DNA from 2 places in the Planococcus sp. VCh962 genome. Region 2 is predicted to be linked to the other one. Evidence: predicted binding sites of a transcription regulator. Region 2 holds the regulator's gene; the other holds the start of a gene.

Region 1 (8,589 bases), on a different contig from region 2:
TGAAGGTTTGACAGACCGGGTACCTTCGGTAGAGCGCAAAAAAATCGTTTCGGTTCTTGAAAAAGACTGGAACTCCCCATACTCCAGTTTTTTAACCGATTTATCGGATACTGCCGTGGCATCAGCCTCCATCGGGGAAGTTTACAAAGGCGTGCTAAAAGACGGAACGGAAGTGGCTGTAAAAGTCCAACGGCCGGGTACAGACCGTATTCTGCGTGCAGATTTTCAAGCGATGCGAATTGTTGTCTGGATGATGAAAACGTTCACGCCGCTGTCCAAACAAATCGACTTCCGGCAATTGTACCGGGAAATGACCGAAACAATCGGAGCAGAGCTGAACTTTTTGCAGGAACTTCAAAGCGGCCGTTCGTTTGCCGACCGTTTTAAAGAGATGGAAGGCATTCGTTTTCCGGTTTATTTTGACGATCTTTCAACGCGCCGCGTACTGGTAATGGAGTGGATTGAAGGCGCGCGCATCACCGACCTCGCTTTTATTGAGAAACATCATCTTGACCGCCATGCCATCGCAGAACGGTTATTCATTTTGTTTTTGGAACAGGTCCTTAATGGCGGCCAATTCCATGCCGATCCGCATGGCGGCAATATTTTGTTAAAACCGGACGGTACCATTGTGCTGATTGATTTCGGTATGACAGGAACTATTTCCAAATCAGATGCACAAGCAGTGTTGCGGATAGCTGAAGGCATCGTTTTCCAAAATTACGACCAAGTGCTGGATGCACTCGAAGAATTGCGTTTCCTCCTGCCGCATGCGGATCGGGATCTTTTAGCGGACACCATTGCGCGGCTGGTTGCGGCGTATCAGTCTAATGAATTGATGCAGATGGACAGTTTTGTGGTAGAGCGATTGCTCCGCGATATACAAGACATTGTCCGGACGCAGCCTGTACAGCTGCCTGCCGAATTTGCATTTTTCGGCCGGGCTACATCAATCTTTGTAGGCGTCCTCCATGTGCTGGACCCCGCTATTGATTTATTGGCGCTCGCCCGGCCGCGCATATTGGAATGGGCGGCATCTCAAAAAGAAGGCAAAAGAATTATCGGCAAAGAAGACGTGCTGCGCTGGGCAATCAATGCCACAGGGCCACTCCGTGTTTTGCCGCAAAAAATCATCAATTATCTCGAAGAGCCGGAACGGATGCGCCATTACTTGGAAAACCGGGATGGGCGGCAACGGGAACATCAGCGGGATCTGCAAAGCCGGATGTTCGCAGGAATTTTCACGATTCTATCGTTTATGGGCATATCGACAGCTGTCTGGTTTTCTCATGAAGCCTTTATGTGGGTGTCATCAATTTTCTTTGTCGGTTCGCTATGGGTTTACCGTTCCATTAAATAGTTTTGCCACATCGGAATATAAAAAATCTGTGCCAGCAATGGCACAGATTTTTTTTCGTTCACGTCTTGCAATTTAATCAATTCAGAGTAAAATTGAAAAGAGAACAAACGTTCCCTTTTTGAGGAGGTGTAAAAATGCCGTTAATCTCACAAGAGGAAATTGTCCATTTTGAAAAAGCTATCTATTTGCCGATGGTATTGATCATTTTGGAACGTGACCGCGCTTTATTCGAAAAAGGGGCTTTTAAACTGAAGAGGCCGTATATTGAATTAGTGGATGGTGCCATCAAGCAGGTTCATAAAGAGCTGCAAGAAACGAAGATTCATATGCGCAAGCACCATATGAAAATGATTAAAGGCACTGGAGACGATACTTTTACCGAATATGTATTTTATCATGGAGGCTATGAGGACCACCGGCGCTATTTGAATGTGCGCCTGCGCAACCGGGTGGAAGAATTGCTGCGCGTTTATTTGGCGATGTCTTATCAGGAAATTTAACTCGCTTTTTAATTGAGGTCCGGATGCAGGGGGAAAGTGCAAAGAGGCAGAGCTATACATATATGAGCTTGATACCTTAAAAGCAGCAGTTTCTGCCTGCCTCTTTGCCATTTCAATTGGAAAACTCAATCAAGAGGATGTTGTCTTCTAGGGGGATATCTGCGTTTAGTCAAATATACCATTTGATGCTGATGGACTTGCTGAGCATTTTTAAAAAACCTGCGCAAAGAACCGGCAAAAGAATGCTGGTTTCTTAGAGCCACAGGGGACACATCAAGCGGGACCGTCACGCCATTGCTTAAATAAACAATGCTGCCTTTTCCAGTGTCATCGCTTTCCACCAACTCCACAGCATCAAAATTAAACCAAACCGATTCTTTGTTTTTCGGAGAATGCGTAGGGAAGAATAGGAGTGGATTGCCATAATACTCACCAATGATGATGGGCGGTTTATGTTTGACGCGAACTGCTTTTTGAGAATAAAGGGTAGCGCTTTCTATTGATCCTCTGTAAAAAGTACAAGAAGAGCTCACGATTTTATAAACCGATTCTTCCACAATGAATTCACTTCGATCTTCAATTACACGCGTCCACGTCCGATGTCCCTCTACATACGGCAAAAGTGCATAGGTGTTGCTGCATACCGTATATGAGGAAGAGTGATGATTCATTTTGCCCATTTACTTATACACCCTAAATTTACTATACCTCAATATTGTAACAATAAATGGAAGATTAGCAATGGCTTTAATCTAAAAATAAAATATTTTCTATTTCATTGGAATTTTCAAAAAACGATTGATTATTGATATGCTTTTAATGTATACTAATGAAAAGCATTCGGGGTGATGAAGAATGGAAAACTATTATTCTTATGCTGACTTCATGAAAGCGATGGCTCAAACAAAGAAAATTACAGAAGCGGAAAAACTGCTTAATGATATCTATTTGGATTTATTTTTAAAGCATGTTCACCGCTCGCAGCAAGAAGAGCAGCTAATGACGCTTATCGACCAAGCCCTGGACACTAACGACCGTGAATCATTTGCCAAATATTCAGCCCAATTGCAGGCTTTAAAATGCGATGAAGAATAACGAAAAACCGCTCTCAATGAGCGGTTTTTTTATTTTGCCTCAAAATAGACAAGCTAAAAAACATACGTTCGCTTTTTGTTAGGGGATTTTTAGGGCATATGATAAAATAGAGAGAGTGAAACAAACAGGAGGACATCGATTATGAAACAGGAATTCAAACTCCAGGCGCCTTATGAACCTGCAGGCGATCAGCCTCAAGCGATTGCTGAGCTGACTCAGGGAATCATAAACGGCAAGCGTTGCCAAACCTTACTTGGAGCAACAGGTACGGGGAAAACGTACACCATGTCAAATGTGATTCAGCAAGTAAAAAAACCCACATTGGTCATGGCCCATAACAAAACTTTAGCTGGACAACTTTACAGCGAATTCAAGGAATTCTTTCCGGATAATGCGGTTGAATACTTCGTCAGCTATTATGATTATTATCAGCCGGAAGCTTATGTGCCGCAATCAGATACTTATATAGAAAAAGATGCCAGCATCAACGATGAAATCGACAAATTGCGGCACTCAGCGACAAGTTCGCTGTTTGAACGGGATGATGTCATTGTCATTGCTTCCGTATCGTGCATTTACGGACTTGGTTCACCGAAGGAATACCGGGAGCTTGTGGTATCTCTTAGAAAAGGGATGGAAATCGAGCGCAACCAGCTTTTGCGAAAATTGGTCGATGTCCAATATGAGCGGAACGATATCAATTTTATCCGCGGAACTTTCCGGGTGCGGGGAGATGTAGTGGAAATCTTTCCGGCATCCCGCGATGAACGCTGCTTGCGCGTTGAATTTTTCGGAGATGAGATTGACCGGATCCGTGAAGTGGATGCTTTAACGGGCGAAATTATCGGCGAACGGGAACATGTTGCCATTTTCCCTGCATCTCACTTTGTTACGCGGGAAGAAAAAATGGTCAAAGCCATTGAAAACATTGAAGCGGAACTTGAAGAGCGATTAAAGGAAATGCGGGCAGAAGATAAACTGTTAGAAGCTCAGCGCCTCGAACAGCGCACGCGTTATGATTTGGAAATGATGCGTGAAATGGGCTTTTGTTCGGGCATCGAGAACTACTCCCGCCATTTGACGCTGCGGCCGCCAGGTGCCCAGCCTTATACGCTCATTGATTATTTCCCGGATGATTTCCTTCTGGTAGTGGATGAAAGCCATGTAACCCTGCCACAGGTCCGTGGTATGTTCAATGGTGACCAGGCACGCAAAAAAGTGTTGGTGGATCACGGATTCCGTTTGCCTTCTGCTATGGACAACCGGCCGCTGACATTTGATGAATTCGAGAAGCATATCCACCAGGCCGTTTTTGTGTCAGCGACGCCAGGGCCATATGAGCTTGAACATACACCGGAAATGGTGGAACAAATTATCCGGCCAACCGGACTGTTGGACCCGACAATTGAAGTTCGCCCGATAGAAGGGCAGATTGATGACTTGATGGATGAGATCCGTCAGCGCACCGAGCGCAATGAACGGGTGCTTGTAACGACATTGACGAAAAAAATGTCCGAAGATTTGACCGCATATTTAAAAGAAGCAGGCATAAAAGTCAATTACCTGCATTCAGAGATTAAGACATTAGAGCGGATTGAGATCATCCGGGAATTGCGGATGGGTGTGTATGACGTCCTGGTCGGCATTAACCTGCTCCGGGAAGGGCTCGATATTCCGGAAGTCTCCTTGGTGACCATTCTTGATGCAGACAAAGAAGGCTTCCTGCGCTCAGAGCGTTCGCTTATTCAGACAATGGGGCGCGCAGCGCGGAATGCCAATGGCCATGTAATTATGTACGCCGATAAAATGACCGATTCAATGCGAAAAGCCATCGATGAAACGACTCGCCGGCGCACCATACAGGCTGCTTACAATGAAAAACACGGCATTACACCGATTACCATACAAAAGAAAATCCGGGACGTCATCCGGGCTACTACAGCAGCGGAAGAGACGGAAGAATATGTTTCAAAAGCGGCAGCAGGGAAGAAACTCAAAAAAGAAGACCGCATGAAACTGATTACACTGCTGGAGAAAGAAATGAAAGAAGCGGCAAAAGCGCTCGATTTCGAACGGGCAGCCGAACTTCGGGACACTGTGCTCGAATTGAAAGCGGAAGGGTGATAAAACTTGAAAAATCAGGAAATACGTATACAAGGTGCGCGTGCGCATAATTTAAAAAATATAGACGTCGTTATACCACGGGATCAGCTGGTGGTCATGACAGGCCTTTCCGGTTCGGGCAAGTCTTCTTTGGCATTTGATACGATTTATGCAGAAGGCCAGCGCAGGTACGTCGAATCGCTGTCTTCTTATGCCCGCCAATTTCTCGGGCAAATGGATAAACCGGATGTCGACTTGATTGAAGGGTTGTCGCCGGCGATATCAATCGACCAAAAGACGACAAGCAAAAACCCGCGTTCCACTGTAGCAACGGTCACGGAAATCTATGATTACATGAGGCTCATGTATGCCCGGATCGGCAAACCAGTCTGTCCGAATCACGGCATTGAAATTTCCTCTCAGACGATTGAGCAAATGGTGGACCGTTTGCTGGAGTATCCTGAACGGACAAAAATGCAGATTTTAGCCCCGGTGGTAGCGGGCAGAAAAGGAACGCATGCGAAATTGTTGGAGGACATCAAAAAACAAGGCTATGTCCGTGTTCGTGTCAATGGCGATTTGATTGATCTTGATGATAATATCGACCTGGATAAAAACAAGAAACATTCCATTGAAGTGGTCATCGACCGGATCATCATGAAAGAAGGCATTGCCCCGCGGCTCAGCGATTCCTTGGAATCAGCGTTGAGAATTGCGGATGGCCGGGTTCTGGTGGATGTCATGGAACAGGAAGAATTGCTGTTCAGTGAACACCATGCTTGTCCGATTTGCGGCTTTTCCATCGGCGAACTGGAACCGCGCATGTTTTCATTCAACTCACCGTTCGGCGCTTGTGCGGAATGCGATGGAATTGGCCATAAACTGGAAGTGGATCCGGAATTGGTCATCCCCGATTGGAGTCTATCGCTGGAAAATGATGCAATAGCTCCATGGAAGCCGACAAGCTCGCAATATTACCCTCAAATGCTCAAGGCTGTCTGCAAACATTATAAAATTGATATGACGGCTCCGGTCAGTGAGCTGCCCGAAGAGCATGTCCAGATTTTACTTTACGGTTCCGGCAATGACAAAATCCGTTTCCGTTATGAAAATGACTACGGACAAATCCGGGATAACCATATTCATTTCGAAGGCGTCGTAACCAATGTAGATCGCCGCTTCCGGGAAACTTCTTCAGATTGGACCCGGGAGCAAATGGAAAAATACATGGGTGAGCAGCCTTGCCCAGCCTGCCAAGGGTTTCGTTTAAAACCGGAAACGCTCGCAGTAAAAGTGAACGATCTGCATATTGGGGCGGTTTCCGAGTTTTCAATTGTGGAAGCGGATGAATTTTTTGCGAACCTTGTTTTATCGGAAAAAGACGCACAGATTGCCAGTGCGATTGTCCGTGAAATCCGTGAACGGGTCAGCTTCCTGATTAATGTCGGCCTCGATTATTTGACTTTAAACCGGGCATCGGGCACTTTATCTGGCGGAGAAGCACAGCGCATCCGGCTTGCAACGCAAATTGGTTCCCGGCTGACAGGCGTGCTGTATATCCTGGACGAGCCGTCAATCGGACTGCACCAAAGAGACAACGACCGCTTGATCGGCGCTTTAAAAGAAATGCGGGATCTCGGCAATACATTAATCGTTGTAGAACACGATGAAGATACCATGCTCGCGGCTGATTATTTGATTGATATCGGACCAGGGGCAGGTGTACATGGAGGCGAAATCATCGCCGCAGGCACACCTGAAAAAGTGATGAAGAATAAGAAATCATTGACCGGCCAATATTTGAATGGATCGAAATTTATTCCATTGCCTTTAGAGCGCCGAGAGTCTGATGGCCGCGCAATTTCTATCCGCGGAGCAAATGAAAACAATCTGAAAAAAGTGGATGTCGATATTCCGCTTGGCATGTTTGTTGCCGTCACGGGTGTATCGGGATCCGGAAAAAGTACATTGGTCAACGAAATCTTGTACAAATCACTGGCGAGCAGATTGAACCGGGCTCGAACAAAACCGGGCAAGCATGAGTCTTTAGAGGGCATCGACGAACTGGAAAAAGTGATTGATATTGACCAATCGCCGATTGGCCGTACGCCACGGTCCAATCCTGCCACTTATACCGGGGTATTCGATGATATCCGCGATGTCTACGCTTCAACGAATGAAGCGAAAGTGCGGGGCTATAAAAAAGGGCGTTTCAGTTTCAACGTCAAGGGCGGACGCTGTGAAGCATGCCGTGGAGATGGTATTATAAAAATAGAAATGCACTTCCTGCCGGATGTTTACGTTCCATGCGAAGTCTGCCACGGCAAACGGTACAACCGGGAAACGCTGGAAGTGAAGTACAAAAACAAGAGCATAGCAGATGTATTGGAAATGACGGTGGAAGCAGCTTCGCAATTCTTTGAGAATCATCCGAAAATCCACCGTAAATTAAAGACGATTGTCGATGTCGGTTTAGGCTATGTGACGTTAGGACAGCCGGCAACCACTTTATCGGGTGGGGAAGCGCAACGGGTTAAACTTGCTTCGGAACTTCATAAACGTTCCAATGGCAAATCTTTCTATATATTGGATGAGCCGACGACAGGGCTCCATGCGGATGACATTTCACGCTTGCTTCTTGTGCTGCAGCGCTTGGTTGATAATGGCGATACGGTTTTGACAATCGAGCATAATCTCGATGTCATAAAAACCGCGGATTACATCATCGATCTTGGACCGGAAGGCGGAGACAAAGGCGGCACAATTATTGCAACTGGAACACCGGAAGACATAGCAGCCGTCGAGGAGTCTTATACCGGAAAATACCTGGGACCGATTTTAGAACGTGATCGTGCCCGTATGGAAACCATGGTCAAAAAAGCTACACGCAAGAAAAAAGTAGCGAAGTGAAACTTTTTTTGATTCAAAACGTATCAATTAATAGACTATCAAGTTCGGTTTTTGTCTAGCTTCCGCTTTTCATTAAACCGACGAAGAGGAGGCCGCAATACATGCAAAGTGAAAAAGAACGCATATTGGACATGGTGGAAAATGGCACCATTACGGCAAGAGAAGCAGTGGAGCTATTGAGAGCAATAGACGGCGGCGGAGAGCGGGAACAGTCATCGCGTGATTACGGCCGCAATGATTATCGGGAAAAGCGCGGCAGACGGGGATTGTTCCGTCCGGAAGACATGGTGAAAAAGTTCTCAAAAGATTTTTCGCGTGATTTTTCGAAGGACTTCTCAAAAAACCTTTCCAAGGACTTTAATCAGTTGAGCGACCGCATGATGCAATTTATGCAAAGCTCGGTTGGAAAATTGAAGACGATGGAATTCGATTCTCCATTCGGGGAAGCGGTACAGTTCAGCCATACCTTTAGACAGGAAAATATGGACATCAGCAACATCATTACAGATATCGCCAATGGGCAGCTGGAGATTTTCCCGTCACAAGATGAAACCATCCGTGCCGAGTGCAGCGTGAAAGCGTACCGGTCTGAATCAGAAGAGCAGGCAAAAGAAGATTTTC
Region 2 (8,589 bases):
AGCGGTTTTTTGTTCTGTACTGAGGTTTGCTATACCAGTTGAAGTTAAAGCATATAATGATTTAGAAACATTAAAATCATTCAAAAGAGCCTGAGAGCCGGCAAGGCGGTTCTCTGCAATCCGGCGAAATCCAGAGATTTTAATCTTATATAAAACTCGCGGTATCGAACTACAGGCCACATGAACTGTTGCATTAACTCTCGCCATTGGAACTAAAACTTCATAAGACGGTACGCATTAGAGGGAAGCATAATTTGACAAATAAATTTAAAAACAGTTAATCGAAAGCGGTTATTATGCAAACAGGTCAAAAATTTCTTATTATTCTTGAAATAAGAACGAATGTTCTGTATAATATTATTAATAAAGAGTTATGAAAGGAGGATGAAGGTTATGGTACTACTCAATAGAGAGCTGAAGCAAGTAGGGAATCATGTAGAAAAAAGAAATTTTAAGTGGCAGGGAATGAGGTTGTCAGAGCATATGAAATTCTTAAGCGATTGGTATGCAGAAGATAAACAGGAAAAGAGACCAAAATTAGATGAAAAGGCAAAACAGTTAATCGAGGAAAAATTGGAAAGTGCGCTAATACGAAAATGCCCAGTCCGGATGCAATTGTGGAAAGACCATAACCTTCATTTCCATGTCGGGAGAATAGTGGAAATGGATCCTCAGACGAGAACAATTGTCTTTGATGAACCATTTGGAATGAAACAATTGCCAGTCGATAATATTGTCAAGGTAATGCTAGTTGACTAAATAATAAATCCCTCTGCTTTCATTTGGCAGAGGGATTATTTTTGGTAATATGCTTCTTTGGTATAAACCGGGTTTTTTATGAGGAAAACGAGTGAAGATAAGGATGGCCAATTCCTGGTTTTCAATATGGTCCATTTCTTCTTTACAGGTACGCATAAATAAAAAAATCCAGAGATCGAACAAACGCTAGGGCTTAATAGGCATTGGATTCTCCTTGCGGGAACGCGCACAACATCTGAAGGTATATTAACAAGAAAACCGTTGAGGCTCTGAGGCTCCGGCGGTTTTTTAATTAACCTGAATCTGTTATTGAAGGTGGTCATATTCTTAGGAGGATTTTTTCGGCCGTGCTATACTGATACCACCATTACAGCATATATGGAGGAAAATAGATGAAGAAAAAATACCTAGCGATATTGTTGGCCAGTGGTATTTTGCTGAGCGGCTGTTCTGCTCTAGATGGAGTCACCGATACATTGAATTACGCAACCGAAGCAACAGAGTACGCCAATGAAGCCAGTGCTTTTGCTCAGGAAGTTCCTGATTTGGCAAAACAAGCAGTCAACGACGAACAAGCGGCCCGTGAACTTGAAGCACGGTTGGAGGAAATGAAAGCAACGATTGAAGAATTCAATCAACTTGAGGCACCCGAACTTGGTGCGGATCTTCATCAACAAGTGGTCAATCAAAACAATCGGGCGATTGAAGGAATCGATTTATACTTGGATAATATAGAGAATGGCAAACTCGATTCCGAAGTATTGGAAAACACGGAAGCATTCAAATCCCTTCAAGAAATCACCGGCATTGTGGAACAGATAAAACAGTTAGGAAATTAAAATAGAGAAATATTATTGATCAATGACCGTCAGCATTTAAATGCTGACGGTTTTTATATGGAAAAAAAGAAGGCAGGGACTTTTTAACTGATTTTATGTAATTGCTATCTTTAAATAAAATTCAAAAGGGATATGCCTTCCTGCTGAAGAAAATTTAAAGGAGGAGGTGAAAGCGTGAAGAAATTCGTCATCCAGTATTTTTTGGAAAAAGGACTTACAGTGGAAAGAACGGTAGAAGCGGAGTCAAGAGAAAACGTGACTGCTATGGCTCTGTCTGAAAGCATCGTCCAATATGAAGATGTATTTGGTGAACTGAATATTTTTAACAAAGCGGACGTTAAATTGGTGAAAATAAAAGATTACACGGAGCCGGTTACTACTTCAAGAAGAGGCGGTTAAGAAAAGCGCTTAAAAGAAATAATTAAATTCGGCTGAACAGCTTCTGAAACAGGGGAGATTACTTTTTTGAAATAAGGGTATGTATATATAAGTCTTTCCCTCTTTAATAATCCGTACTGAATTTTCTATGGCGGTTGCCGCCAGGAGGATTTTGTGGGGGTGATTAAATGACAAAGATTCAAGGGATAAAGAGCTTGCTGAAATACCTGGAGGCAGCGGATTATCCGATGACTGAAGACAAGGTACAAGAATTCATAACCCAGCGAAAGATTCCGCATAGCCAGTCTTATGGCGATATGATTATTTTTGATCTAAACCATATTGATTGGTGGATAGCAGAACAGCGGAAACTGAAGAACAAAAGTTAAATGAGTTTTAACAACACCCTGAAGCCGGATCCTTTCCAATAAAAGAGTCCGGGTTCGGGGTATTGTTTTTTTCGGGATCTGTAACATAATAGAATAACAGGCGTCTTAATTAGAAGTATGAATATTGGAGGAGCATTGGATGAAGATATTGAAAATTTTAATTGTATTGCTCATCGTGCTGTTTCTTGGGGCAATTGGTGTGTATTATTTCGGTACCAATATGGCTTCAGAGAAAATGGTGGAAGAAGCAACTGAACAACTGAACAACAGCGGACAATTGGAAGAAATCCAATCGTATGTAGAAAATGATCCTGAACTTGCTGGCTATATCGAAGAAGCAAAAGCGGCTGACGAAAGTTCCTTGCCATTCAACTCAACCGGACAGGCAACACGGGTATTGATCCAAAAAGTAGGAGTTACAGAATTAAAAAATATCCAGAGTGGTGTCCAAAACGGAACGATGTCTCATCAGGAAGCCATTCAAAAACTGGAACAGGATTTGACGGAAGAAGAGATGCTGGCATTGAAAGTCATCGCTTATAAACAAATATACGGTCAACAATAATATTGAGTTGTGGTAAACTAAAGGGAGCTTACAGAGGAGGTCAGTGAATGAAAACATTTCAAGTGGAATTCTATTTTGACCAAGGGAATACGATAGTCCTTTCTGTACAGGCCACGGATAAAGAGGCTGCTTTAGGGAAAATCCCTTCAAACGGAACTTATGACGTAACAGATGAAGCCAGCGGTAAAATTTATCGCATCACGATTAATCTTGTCAAGTATATCGTGGTCAACCAATCTTGATAAAAACAAGCATCGCTCAAGCAGCGCATGCTTTTTTTATACTTAAAATAAGAGATTTTTCCGACAAGGGGATGGGCATGAATGGAATTCAAAGGAGCCAGTGCGTATGATCAGAAAGATTTTTTAAATCAATTTCTGGCAAGAAGAAACCGGGAAGAAAGTCCGAATAATGCCATTGAAAGGCCAATCGTCATAGAATTGCTGGGAAAGGTGAAAGGCAGGAATCTACTGGATCTTGGATGCGGAGAAGGCAGCTTCGGTAAAGAGCTGTTATTGGCTGGAGCGGATCATTACACGGGTGTAGAAGGTTCGGATCAGATGGCTTGGCTGGCAAAAAATGAACTGAAAGGCACCAAAAGCGTCATTCTGCAAGAAACGATGGAAACTTATGCGTTTCCCCACAATGAATTTGATATAGTTATGTCCCGCTTTGCCATTCACTATGTTGCCGATATCCAAGAGCTGTTTAAAAAAGTGCATCAGGCGTTAAAAGATAACGGCAAATTTGTCTTCAGCGTTCAGCATCCTTTGACAACTTCTTCTTTTATCAGCAAAAAAGAAGGCGAAAAAAGAGGGAATTGGATTGTGGATGATTATTTTAATTCCGGCGAACGTAAAGAGCCATGGATGGATAAAATCGTCGTAAAACATCATCGAACCACCGAACAATATTTTAATGCCTTAGCGGAGGCAGGCTTTAAGATTGAGTCCTTGCGTGAAGGGGAACCTAAACGGGAAAATTTCAGCAGTGAAGCAGAGTACCGGAGGCGCAAAAGAATTCCGGTTATGCTGGCATTTTCTTGTGTTAAATAACTTGCATATTAATTGGAAAAACAAGCAATGGAATTTACGACGAACTCAAAATAAAAAAACGCTGAGAAGAAATTCTCAGCGTTTTTTTTATAGGATTTGGCGATAGACGCCAACCACTTTGCCCAGAATAGAAACTTGATCGACGATAATCGGATCCATCGAAGAATTTTCAGGCTGCAAGCGGAAGTAATTATCTTCTTTGAAAAAGCGTTTCACTGTTGCTTCATCATCTGCAGTCATCGCAACGACAATATCTCCGTTGTTAGCTGTCTGCTGCTGTTTAACTACAACGTAGTCACCGTTTAAAATACCAGCTTCAATCATACTTTCACCCATGATTTCAAGCATGAAAATATGGTCATCCTCGGTACCGTATGTCTGAGGCAGCGGGAAGTACTCTTCCACATTTTCGATGGCGGTAATCGGCAGCCCTGCAGTAACTTTCCCGATCAACGGAACATGCAACACTGGATTTCTTTCAATTAGCGCATCTTCTGTGCTAATGATTTCAATGGCTCTCGGTTTAGTCGGGTCACGGCGGATCAGTCCTTTGCTTTCCAACCGGGCCAGATGGCCGTGGACAGTCGAACTGGAGGCCAGGCCAACTGCTTCTCCGATTTCACGAACGGAAGGCGGATAACCTTTAGCACGAACTTCATCTTTTATAAAAGTCAAAATATCTTCTTGGCGTTTCGATACTTTTTTCAACAGTTTCACCTCTTTTTAGTTGTTCAGTATGTTTTTCTACCCATAGTATACCAACTTGGGATATGAAATGCAAACATAGGTTCGAATTTATTTGTTGACAAAAACACTTGTTCGCATTAATATAAGAACATACATTCCGAACACATATTCTTAGGAGGCGGTTCACATGACAATCATTCGAAAAAACTCTTATTTTACAGCATTATTTACGCTTATTCTTATATTCTCCATTTTTTCGGTAATCACCCATAACAATGAAAAAACACAAGTAAGCCACGTCCAAATTGAAGAAGGCGATACTCTGTGGACTTTGGCTGAATCATTCAGTGGAGACACTCCCCATCAGCAATGGATCGATGAAATTATGAAGGAAAACGGATTGACTACTGCCAAAATCGTTGCCGGCCAATCACTTAAGATTCCGAGTGACCAACTCAAATACACCCCAGATGAAACCATCAAGCTGGCAGGTGATGCAGAATGAAAAAAACTGCGTTAATTTATTGCCGCGTCAGCACCACGAAAGATACACAGGAAACTTCGCTCGAGAGACAGGAAGAAGAGCTGCTAAAATTTGCATTTGAACAAGGCTATATTGTGGACCAAATATTTTCTGATCAGCATAGCGGCTATGAAATGGACCGAGAAGGCTTGTTGGAAATGCTTAACTGCATCAAGACGGAAAAAGTAGATGCTGTTTTTATCCAGGATGAAACGCGTCTTGGACGAGGGCATGCCCGCATCGCGCTTTTGCATGTCATGAAAAAATACGGCGTGGAAGTCTACACTTTATCTGACCAAGGACCGATTGCCTTGAATGATATGGATGATATGGTGCTGGAAATTTTAGCGATCGTAGAGGAATACCAGCGAAAAATACATAACGCCAAAATTAAACGAGGCATGAAACGTGCTGTTGAAAACGGCTATAAACCCGAAAAGAATCTAAAAGGGAAAGGCAATCCGGAAGGAAGGGAGCGCCTTGATTTGCCGATTGACCAAATCGTCAGCTTAAAGGAAAACGGACTGACCTTCCATGAAATCGCCGTTACGCTGCAAGGATTTGGCTACCAGGCAAGCAAAGCGACTGTCCATCGCCGTTATAAAGAATTCGAACAAATGAAACAGGGCTAATATATTGCAGAAAACCATCTTCTTTTGTACGATATGTAAGAAGAAAGGTGGGGTTTGATGTTATCACCAGATAAATTAAATCGAATTAATGAATTATCACGAAAATCTAAAAAAGCGGGCTTGTCTATAGAAGAAGCAAAAGAACAATCTTTACTTCGTCAAGAGTATTTGCAGACATTCCGGAAAACGATGCGCGGAACCATTGAAAACGTAAAAGTGATCGATCCGAATGGCGACGATGTAACTCCAGAAAAAATCAAGAATATCCGGGAGAATAAGTATTTAAATTAATACTTATTCTCTTTTTCGTTGTATTCTTTTCTATTGTTGACTACACTAGTAAGGGATGAAATTTTGTTCTAGAGAGGATGTTTTTTTATGTCAAACCATGCAGATCAACTTGCAGTGACTACGATTCGCACACTTTCCATTGATGCTATCGAGAAAGCTAATTCCGGGCATCCTGGATTGCCTATGGGAGCTGCTCCTATGGCTTATACATTATGGACGAAACATATGCACCATAATCCGAAAAACCCTAAATGGTTCAACCGTGACCGTTTTGTCTTGTCGGCTGGACACGGTTCAATGCTTTTATATAGCTTGCTTCATTTGAGCGGTTACGGCCTTACATTGGATGAAATCAAAAACTTCCGCCAATGGGATTCGAAAACTCCAGGACACCCTGAATACGGCCACACAGAAGGCGTGGAAGCAACCACAGGTCCTCTTGGCCAAGGAATTGGTATGGCGGTTGGAATGGCAATGGCAGAACGCCATTTAGCGGCTACATACAACAAAGAAAACTTGAATGTTGTAGACCATCACACATTCGCTTTATGCGGAGATGGCGACTTGATGGAAGGCGTTGCAGGTGAAGCTATTTCACTGGCTGGCCATTTGAAGTTAAATAAATTGGTAGTACTTTATGACAGCAATGACATCTCATTAGACGGCGATCTTCACATGAGCTTCTCTGAAGATATTAAGAAACGCTTTGAGTCTTACGGCTGGAACTATTTGCGCGTTGAAAACGGCAATGAATTGGACGATTTGTCTGAGAAAATCGCTCAAGCTAAACAATCATCTGACAAACCGACAATTATCGAAGTAAAAACCGTCATCGGTTACGGAGCTCCGAATAAATCCGGTAAAGCGGATGCGCACGGTGCACCACTGGGCGAAGATGAAATGAAATTGGCGAAAGAATATTACGAGTGGACATTCGACCAGGATTTCCACGTGCCGGACGAAGTATACGAAACGTTCAAACAAGCAACAGAAGAATTAGGCGGCAACGCTGAAACGGCTTGGAACGAACTGTATGCTGAGTATGAAGCACAGCATCCTGAACTGGCTGCACAGCTTCAAAGAGCAATCAAAGGAGAACTTCCTGAGAACTTCGATGCCGACTTCCCAACTTATGAAGTAGGCAAAAAGCAAGCTACCCGTGCTTCTTCAGGCGATATGGTAAATGCTATCGCGAAAGCTGTACCTTCATTCTTTGGTGGTAGTGCGGACCTTGCCGGATCGAACAAAACAAACATCAAAGGCGGAGGCGACTTTGATGCTGAAAATCCAACTGGACGCAATATCTGGTTTGGTGTGCGTGAATTCGCAATGGGGACTGCCTTAAACGGTATGGCACTACACGGTGGCCTTCATGTATTTGGCGGCACATTCTTCGTATTCAGTGACTATGTACGTCCAGCAATCCGCCTTGCGGCTTTGATGGGCCTTCCGGTAACATTTGTATTCACTCACGACAGTGTAGCGGTTGGAGAAGATGGCCCTACTCACGAACCTGTTGAGCATTTGGCTTCGCTTCGCGCAATGCCGAATTTGAGCGTTGTCCGCCCTGCGGATGCGAATGAAACAAAAGCGGCTTGGAAACTGGCTTTGACTGCGAAAACTGCGCCAACGCTATTGGTTCTTTCACGCCAAAACCTGCCTGTGCTTGAGCACACGAACGACTTGGCAGCAAACGGTGTTGAAAAAGGTGCTTATGTGGTTTCGCCAGCAGAAAACCCACAAGCATTGCTATTGGCAACCGGTTCTGAAGTGAGCCTTGCGGTAGCAGCACAGAAACAATTGGCAGAAGAAGGAATTTCGGTTTCTGTTGTATCTATGCCATCTTGGGATCGATTTGAAAAACAAGACAAAGAATACAAGCAATCGGTTATTCCGAAAACGGTCAAAAAACGTTTGGCAATCGAAATGGGCTCTTCATTCGGCTGGGAACGCTATACAGGCGATGAAGGCGATATCCTTTCAATTGACCGCTTTGGTGCCAGCGCGCCAGGCGAGCGCATCATGAAAGAATTCGGCTTCACACCAGAAAATGTAGTGGCGAAAGTCAAGAACTTAATCAACGAACAATAAAATGACATAAAAGCGGAAGCGGAACAATGCTTCCGCTTTTATTATTTTGATCTTATGGTCATGGGCCGGATTTTATAGTATAATCCAATGTGGTGCACTACTTATTTATGCAACGCGAAGGAGGTAACATGAATGGCTACTTGGATCTGGATCGTAATCGTTATCGTGGCGTTGATCGCAGGTGTTGCGCTTGGCTTTTTCATCGCTCGTCAATATATGATGAAGTATTTGAAAGACAATCCACCGATTAATGAAGAAATGCTACGTATTATGATGATGCAAATGGGACAAAAACCGTCTCAGAAAAAAATCAATCAAATGATGGCTCAAATGAATAAAGCTTCTAATAAACCTGCTAAAAAATAAAAAGCACTCTCATG

Evidence for each region. Region 2 encodes LexA, which represses DNA repair genes until DNA is damaged. Its sites were predicted from a motif close to CGAACATATGTTCG; they were not measured.
Region 1: a site for LexA is predicted at 3,013-3,026, ahead of uvrB (excinuclease ABC subunit UvrB). Genes of this name have one in related genera too.

The regions. Positions count from the first base shown of each region.
Region 1 covers NZ_JBYLHS010000007.1:122,316-130,904, reverse strand. The annotation lists gene AC3AQ9_RS16600 (ABC1 kinase family protein) at 1-1,360, shown strand, start outside; gene AC3AQ9_RS16595 (YhjD family protein) at 1,495-1,860, shown strand; gene AC3AQ9_RS16590 (competence protein ComK) at 1,986-2,540, opposite strand; gene AC3AQ9_RS16585 (IDEAL domain-containing protein) at 2,716-2,955, shown strand; gene uvrB (excinuclease ABC subunit UvrB) at 3,097-5,079, shown strand; gene uvrA (excinuclease ABC subunit UvrA) at 5,086-7,968, shown strand; gene AC3AQ9_RS16570 (DUF4097 family beta strand repeat-containing protein) at 8,070-8,589, shown strand, end outside.
Region 2 covers NZ_JBYLHS010000001.1:349,337-357,925, forward strand. The annotation lists gene AC3AQ9_RS01775 (YolD-like family protein) at 394-759, shown strand; gene AC3AQ9_RS01780 (DUF6376 family protein) at 1,152-1,598, shown strand; gene AC3AQ9_RS01785 (hypothetical protein) at 1,773-1,997, shown strand; gene AC3AQ9_RS01790 (hypothetical protein) at 2,165-2,365, shown strand; gene AC3AQ9_RS01795 (hypothetical protein) at 2,505-2,930, shown strand; gene AC3AQ9_RS01800 (hypothetical protein) at 2,978-3,172, shown strand; gene AC3AQ9_RS01805 (class I SAM-dependent DNA methyltransferase) at 3,254-3,985, shown strand; gene lexA (transcriptional repressor LexA) at 4,073-4,693, opposite strand; gene yneA (cell division suppressor protein YneA) at 4,860-5,177, shown strand; gene AC3AQ9_RS01820 (YneB family resolvase-like protein) at 5,174-5,827, shown strand; gene AC3AQ9_RS01825 (DUF896 domain-containing protein) at 5,885-6,118, shown strand; gene tkt (transketolase) at 6,206-8,209, shown strand; gene AC3AQ9_RS01835 (YneF family protein) at 8,342-8,575, shown strand.